DNA from 2 places in the Streptomyces sp. NPDC020681 genome. Region 2 is predicted to be linked to the other one. Evidence: riboswitches for the same ligand, from Rfam matches in the RefSeq annotation. Region 2 holds a riboswitch; the other holds the start of a gene.
The links. Region 2 has a riboswitch for cyclic di-AMP ahead of ACH4YL_RS07140 (M23 family metallopeptidase). Riboswitches for the same ligand answer to the same signal wherever they lie in the genome.
Positions count from the first base shown of each region.

Region 1: another riboswitch for cyclic di-AMP. It lies ahead of ACH4YL_RS20730 (transglycosylase family protein); the one in region 2 lies ahead of ACH4YL_RS07140 (M23 family metallopeptidase).

Region 1 is NZ_JBIRTX010000008.1:111,509-115,412, forward strand. Features, by position in the region: gene eno (phosphopyruvate hydratase) at 1-1,064, opposite strand, end outside; gene ACH4YL_RS20730 (transglycosylase family protein) at 1,370-2,017, opposite strand; cyclic di-AMP (ydaO/yuaA leader) riboswitch at 2,021-2,201, opposite strand; gene ACH4YL_RS20735 (transglycosylase family protein) at 2,479-3,384, opposite strand; gene ACH4YL_RS20740 (cytochrome P450) at 3,529-3,904, opposite strand, start outside.
Region 2 is NZ_JBIRTX010000002.1:755,675-759,578, forward strand. Features, by position in the region: tRNA gene ACH4YL_RS07130 (tRNA-Met) at 74-147, shown strand; gene ACH4YL_RS07135 (PP2C family protein-serine/threonine phosphatase) at 322-1,467, shown strand; cyclic di-AMP (ydaO/yuaA leader) riboswitch at 1,722-1,877, shown strand; gene ACH4YL_RS07140 (M23 family metallopeptidase) at 1,889-2,935, shown strand; gene ACH4YL_RS07145 (PrsW family intramembrane metalloprotease) at 2,987-3,904, opposite strand, start outside.

The sequences.
Region 1 (3,904 bases), on a different contig from region 2:
TGTGCGAGCTCGACGGCGTCCAGGGTCTCGGTCAGCGAACCGATCTGGTTGACCTTGACGAGCAGGGCGTTCGCGGCGCCCTCGTCGATGCCGCGGCCGAGGCGCTCCGGGTTGGTGACGAAGAGGTCGTCGCCGACGATCTGGACCTTGGCGCCCAGCTTGTCGGTGAGGACCTTCCAGCCGGCCCAGTCGTCCTCGAACAGCGGGTCCTCGATGGAGACGAGCGGGTACGAGGCGACGAGCTCCTCGTAGTACTCGGTCATCTCGGCGGCCGAGCGGTCCTTGCCCTCGAACTGGTACTTGCCGTCCTTGTAGAACTCGGAGGCGGCGACGTCCAGCGCGAGCGCGATGTCCTGGCCGGGAGCGTAACCGGCCTGCTTGATGGCCTCGATGATGAGGTCGAGCGCGGCGCGGTTGGAGTCGAGGTTCGGCGCGAAACCGCCCTCGTCGCCGAGACCGGTGGACAGGCCCTTGGTCTTCAGCACGGACTTGAGGGTGTGGTAGACCTCCGTGCCCCAGCGCAGCGCCTCGGAGAAGGACTCCGCGCCGATCGGCGCGATCATGAACTCCTGGATGTCCACGTTGGAGTCGGCGTGCGAGCCGCCGTTCAGGATGTTCATCATCGGCACCGGCAGCAGGTGCGCGTTCGGGCCGCCGAGGTAGCGGAAGAGAGGCAGGTCGGAGGCCTCGGAGGCGGCGTGCGCCACGGCGAGCGAGACGCCGAGGATGGCGTTGGCGCCGAGCGAGGACTTGTCCGGGGTGGCGTCCAGGTCGAACATCGCCTGGTCGATCAGGCGCTGCTCGGTGGCGTCGTAGCCGACGAGCTCCGGTCCGATCTGCTCGATGACGGCGAGGACGGCCTTCTCGACGCCCTTGCCCTGGTAGCGGTTCTGGTCACCGTCGCGGAGCTCAAGAGCCTCGAACGCACCGGTGGAGGCGCCGGACGGAACTGCAGCACGACCCGTGCTGCCGTCGTCGAGGCCAACCTCGACCTCGACCGTGGGGTTGCCTCGGGAGTCCAGGATTTCCCGGGCTACGACGACGTCGATGGACGGCACGAGCATCTCCTTCTGGGATGTGACGCTTGGAGTGCAGGGTCTCATTGGCCTTGCGGCATGAGCCTAACCGGCTCACGGGCATCGGCCCGCCGGTGCCCGCCTCCTGGACATGAACTACCTACCGGTAACAGGAAGAACCCGCAAAAGGCGGAACCCCGGCCCGGCGCGTACGGGGGAATGCGCGCCGGACCGGGGTGGCTGTGGGGACGGGAGTGAGCGGAGTTCTCGGCAGGGTTCGGTGGGCCGCCGGGTCCACCGGAGTCCTGGGTCGAGTCCTCGAGTACTCAGGTCCTCGGGCCTCGGGCCTCGGGTCAGCTCAGGTGGAGCTTCTGGCCCGGGCGGATGACGTCCGCGTCGTCGATGATGTCCTTGTTCAGGTCGAACAGCTTCTTCCAGCCGCCCTTGACCTTCTCGGCCTTGGCGATCTTGCTGAGGGTGTCGCCGGCCTTGACCGTGTACTCGCCGTCGCCCTTCTTGACCGGGGCGGCCGGGCGCTCGGAGCGGGTGGTCGGGACCTCGGCGCGCTTCGGGGCGGGCTTCGCCTGCTGCGTGGGGGCGGCAGAGGCGGTGTCGCCGGCGGAGTTGGCGGCGTTGGACAGGCCGACGCCACAGCTCGGCCACGCGCCCTTGCCCTGGCCCGCCAGGACCTTCTCGGCGATCGCGATCTGCTGCGACTTGGAGGCCTGGTCGGCGGTGGCGGCGTACGCGGTGCCGCCGTACGCGGCCCAGGTGGAGGCCGAGAACTGCAGACCGCCGTAGTAACCGTTGCCGGTGTTGATGGACCAGTTGCCGCCGGACTCGCACTGGGCGACCTGGTCCCACTCGGCGTTGGTCGCGGCGGAGGCCGAGGTGGCGCCGAGCAGCGGGGCGGCGACGGCCACACCGGTGACGCCGGCGAGCGTGGCTATACGAACGGCCTTGGACGGGCGACGGTGCTTGCCCTTGCTGGAAAGCAGCATGGAACTTCTCCTCACCGACGCCTACGAGGTGAGCTGTCGGGTTCGGGCCAAGTGAGTTGCCCGGCCGCGCGTCTGGCACGCGGCTTTACCCCTAGTCGGTCCTTGGCCGTTGCGTACGTCTCTCAACAGCCGGGCCCGGCGCTTACCTTGGTTCCCCCGCTCCTGCCTTCGGCGCTCTGAGCGACGAGTACTCCCCCCGACCGACGGCAGGATTCGGCGTGACGGTCGACGGTGCCCGCGGCGGCGAGCGGTCCGACCGTAAACACACGGCTCCCCGATGTTCAAAGGCGGAACATCGGGGAGAAATCGCCCATCCCGCCCCTTAGGTCACCTGCGTTTCCGCAGGTGAAGTGCGGAATTCCGGATTCGGCCGGGCGAGATGGGTCAGTTGGGACAAAGAGACCCTTGTCTCACTTTCACGAAACCGGACAAAGGGTCCCTAAACGCCGCCTCAACTGCCGTTACTTCAGGCCGAGATCGAGGCTCTGGCCAGGAAGGATGAGGTCCGGGTCAGCGCCGACGGTCTCCTGGTTGGCCTCATAGAGAGGCTTCCAGCCGCCGGTGAGCTTCTGCTCCTTCACGATGCCCCAGAGGGTGTCGCCGGGCTGGACGGTGTACTCGCCGGCAGCGGCTTCGGACGAACCGTCCGCGTTGTCGGAATTACCCGCGTCTTCGCGCGCACTGTCGTCACTTCGCGAGGCATGACGACCACTTTCGCGCTCATTGTCCGCATTGCCCGACTCGGCGGTTTCGGAGTCTTCGGGAGCGGGCTCGCCGCGGTGCTTGCCGCCGGCGGAGTCCGCGGCCTCGCCGCCGGTCGCCGGCTCGGCGGGCTTCCCGGTCGCGTCGCCGGCCTTGGTGGAGTCTGCGGGCTTCGACGCATCCGAGGCGTCCGAGGTGTCCGACGCCTCCGGGTCGGCCGATTCGGCGGGGGCGCTCGGCGAGGCCGAGGGCGGGATCGAGACACCAGGGTCGACACCGGTGTCGGCGCCGTCGTTCCGCAGCCCGGCGAGCGCCGAGCAGGTGGCCCACGCCTCGGGCCCCTGTACGTCGAGGACCTTCTCCGCGATCGCGATCTGCTGCGAGCGGCTGGCGAGATCGGCACGGTCGGCGTACGCCGTACCGCCGAAGTCCTCCCAGGCCTCCTGCGAGAACTGCAGCCCGCCGTAGTACCCGTTGCCGGTGTCGGCGCTCCAGGCGCCGCCGCTCTCGCACTCCGCGACCCGGTCCCAAGTGGCGGCGTCGGCGGCGGAGGCAGAGCCCGCGCCGAGGAGAGGTATCGCGATGGCCGATCCCGTCACCCCTGCCGCGACAACTATCGCCGGAGCCTGGCGGGGTCGTCGGTGTCGACCATTCCCGGAGAGCATGCGGTGACCTTTCACGTGTGACTGCAGATGTACGCGTGTGACGGCAGATGACTGCTGAGACGAGCGTGAAAGTAGTCGCAATCGATCGCACATCACAAGTCGATGCAGCGGAGATCACGTGAAAGTCACAGACTTGACAGAGCGTCAGTTCTGTCGAGCGGTGAACTCAACGGGCAGAGTGCGCAATCCGCGCATAATGAGACCCCCACGCCACCGCAAATCGGCCGGATCGGCCGCAAGCCGCAAGTCCGGCATTCTGCGGAGCAGAGTCGCGAGCGCTGTCTGCCCCTCCAGCCGCGCGAGCGGTGCGCCGAGGCAGTAGTGGATGCCATGTCCGTAGCCGAGATGCTGGTTGTCGCGCCGGGACAGATCGAGGACGTCCGGCTCGGCGAACCGCTCGGGGTCGCGGTCGGCGGCGGCGAGGACGACGAGTACGGGATCGCCGGCCGCGATCCGCTGCCCGCCGATGACCAGCGGCTCGGTCGCGAACCGCCAGGTGGCGAGCTCAACAGGCCCGTCG
Region 2 (3,904 bases):
CACCGGCTGCGAGGCACTCCCCGTAAATGTGGAGTGGATCTTGCTCCGGATGGCGTAAGGTTGTGTTCATCGACGCGGGGTGGAGCAGCTCGGTAGCTCGCTGGGCTCATAACCCAGAGGTCGCAGGTTCAAATCCTGTCCCCGCTACTGAAGACAGTGGCCCGGCACTCGCAAGAGTGCCGGGCCACTGTCGTATGCCTTCGTCGGCCGCCGCATCGCCCGGTTGGCCGATGGCGATTCGCCGCCCGGCGCGGTTACGGCCAGCCTGGGAAGGGCGCGGTACCGTCCGCAGCCGTGGGCGGACCGGGCAGGAGAGCACCATTGGCGACCGGAGAGCAGCAGGGCGGCTTCGTGGCCCGCCGAGTCGTCCGTGCGCTGCCCGCGCTGATGATCCTGGGCGGTCTGCTCTTCGATCTCACGACTCCGGACCGGTTCACGGCCGTGCCGATGTTCGCGGCCGCGCCGCTGCTCGCCGCTCCGTTCTTCTCCTGGCTCGCCACTCTGCTGACCGGCATCGCCGCTTCGCTGGGCGTGGTCGGGCTGCACTTCTACAACAGCTCGATCGGCGAGATCACGTCCTACACCGAGACCGCCACCGTGCTGACCGTCGCCGGTCTCGCGCTCTTCATCAACACCGTCATCCGGCGCAGCGGTGAGCGGCTCGCCTCCGCGCGCGTCATCGCGGAGACCGCGCAGCGCGCCGTGCTGCCCACGCCGGCCGAGCGGATCGGCGGACTGCAGGTCGCCGCGCGGTACGAGGCGGCGCTCGCGGACGCGTTCATCGGCGGCGACCTCTTCGCCGTGCAGGACACGCCGCACGGCGTGCGGCTGGTGGTCGGGGACGTGCGGGGCAAGGGGCTCGAGGCCGTCGAGGCGGTGGCCGTGGTCATCGGCGCTTTCCGCGAGGCCGCCGAGCAGGAGAGCTCGCTGGAGGGTGTCGCGGAGCGGTTGGAGCGGGCGCTCGCGCGCGAAGGCACCCGGCGGGACACCCTGGACGCCGTCGAGGGGTTCACCACCGCCGTGCTCGGCGAGATCCCGCGTGGCGGCGGGGTGGTGCGGCTGGTGAACCGCGGCCATCCGGACCCGCTGATGCTGTACGCCGACGGCGACCTGGACTTCCTGGAGCCGGCCGAGGCCTCGCTGCCGCTGGGCATGGGCGATCTGGGCAGCTGGCCGGACCGGGCGCAGGAGCATCCGCTGCCGGACGGGGCGACGCTGCTGCTCTACACGGACGGCCTCTCCGAGGCGCGCAATCCGGCGGGGGTGTTCTACGACCCGGGCGAGCGGCTCGGCGGGCGGTTGTTTCCGGGGCCGGAGGAGCTGCTGGACGCTCTGGTCGACGACGTACGGCGGTATACGGGCGGCGGATCGAGGGACGACATGGCGCTGCTGGCCGTCTGCCGGCCCGCGGAGGGACAGCCGGAGCGGCGCCGGACGGTGCCGGTGGTCAAGGCGGATGCGGAGTAGTTGTGCGAGGACTGGTGGGGTGACCTGCACTGTGTGTAGTCGGAGTGGAGCCCTCCGCATAACATTTGATGCACCGTCAGAAATGTGACCAAGTCTGAGGGCCGATCAAGTCGCCCGATTCCGGCTGCTTGTGTCCTAGTTGGTCCCGGCGGAAGTCGTTAACGATCATCCGGAACAGCTTGGAATCCAGACCCCGTGTCTATTAACGTTCGATAACGCAGCGCGGTCGTCACAACCGTCGCAAGAGACGGCACCGTGCGCACGCGCCGAATCCCGCAAGGGAACCGGGGAACCACCACTTGGGGTGAATCGGGTACCTCCTGTCGCACTGGTCGCGGCAGTAGCGCCCGTAGGAGACCTTCCTGCTCCGAACCCGTCAGCTAACCCGGTAGGCGAGAAGGAAGGAAAGGAGTACGCCTCAGTGGCGTCCAACAGGCCTGCCCCAGAAGCACCCTTCACGTCTGACTTCTTCGGCGAAGAGGGGGCGGAGCGGTCGTACGAGGAGTGGAACCCCACCGAGGACTCCGTCCGTCCGGTGCGCGGCAAGCACCGCGTCATCAAGCAGCGCGGCGGGCTCGCCCGCAGCTCCACGGTGCTCGGCGTCGGCGTGATCGCCGCGGTCGGCGCGGGCGGCATCGCCACCGCGCAGGACAAGCCGCCCGTGTCCATCTCGCTGCCCGACGCCATCTCGGACAAACTGCCCGACGCCCAGTCCCTTCCCGGCGTCGGCTCCTTCATGTCCGACTCCGACGAGTCGGCGCCGACGGACGAGCAGACGGCCTCCTCGCTGTCGGCGATGGGCCTGGCCTCCGAGACCGGCTCCGCCGAGGAAGAGAACGGCGCCGGTGAGGCACTGCGCGCCAGGATCCTCCAGCAGGCCGAGCAGCAGCAGGCCACGGTCGACGCCGAGGCGAAGGCGGCAGCGGAGAAGCTCGCCGCCGAGAAGGCCGCGGCCGAGGCGCTGAAGCAGCAGACGGCTGCCGAGGCGGCGGCCCAGGCCGCGAAGGAGAAGGCCGAGGCTGAGGCCAGGGCCAAGGCCGAGGCGGCGCGCCTCGCCGAGCTGGCGAAGAGCTACGCGCTGCCGACCTCCTCGTACACGATCACCTCCACCTTCGGCGAGGCCGGCTCTCTCTGGTCCTCCGGCTACCACACCGGCCTGGACTTCGCCGCGCCGTCCGGCACCCCGATCAAGGCGGTGCACGGCGGCACCATCAAGTCCGCGGGCTGGTCCGGTTCGTACGGCTACCGCACGGTGCTGGAGCTCGAGGACGGCACGGAGGTCTGGTACGCCCACCAGTCCTCGATCTCGGTCAGCGTCGGGCAGAAGGTGACCACCGGCCAGACCATCGGCCGCGTCGGCGCGACGGGCAATGTGACGGGCGCGCATCTGCACCTCGAGGTCCACACGGCGGGCGGCTCGGACATCGACCCGATGGCCTGGCTGCGGGGCAAGGGCCTGACGGTCTGAGTCAAGTCATGCGCTAGGGCCTGTCGTCTGGATCAGGCCCTGGCCGCGGTACTAGCCGCGGTACGGGTTGTAGCCGCCGTAGTCGCGATGCGGCGGCGGCGTCCACACCCGGCCTGTCGCCCGTGCCGCGTACGTCAGAGCCGGGCCGGCCACCTCCTTGCGCTGCCACATGTGGTGCAGCAGCTCCTGCTCGCGCGCCACGAAGTCCGGGCCTGCCGTGCCGCGGTGGGCCCGGTGGCGCAGAAACGCCAGCGACGTCGCGAACCGCTCGTACTCCGACACGGCGTGCGCGGCGGCCGGTCCGTGCGCACGCAGGGCGACATCGCGGGCCATCGTGCGCGCCCGCATCGAGGAGAGCGCGCACGGCTCCGCGTCCGAGAGCCAGCCGGCCGCTGCGTATGCGGGCAGTTCGGTGGATATCGTGCGCAGTTCGCGCTGCCGGCTCCAGATCGTCAGCCAGGTCAGCAGCCCGAAGACCGGCACCATGAACGCCCCGTACACCGCATAGAAGCCCCACGGGCCGAACAGCGACGTCGAGCCGTTCCACAGCGCGTGCATGCCCATCGCGAGCGCGAGGCCGAGCAGCGGCAGCGCGACCCGGCGTATCTTCTGGTGCCGCGCGGCGAGTGCGGCGGCCCCGAAGCCCAGGCCGGTCAGCACCGTGAAGAGCGGATGCGCGAACGGCGACATGACGATGCGCACGAAGAACGTCGCCGCGGTCACCGAGGCCAGACCGGAGAAGCCCATCTCCTGGTCCTCGCCGAAGGCGTTGCCCAGATACAGGATGTTCTCGGTGAAGGCGAAACCGGTCGCGGTGAAGCCCGCCACCACGACGCCGTCGACGATGCCCGTGAAGTCCCGTCTGCGGAAGACGAAGATCAGCAGGATCGCGGCGGCCTTCGCGCTCTCCTCGACGATCGGCGCTATCACCGTCGCGCCGAGGGTGTCCGCGCTCGCCGGGTCGGCGGT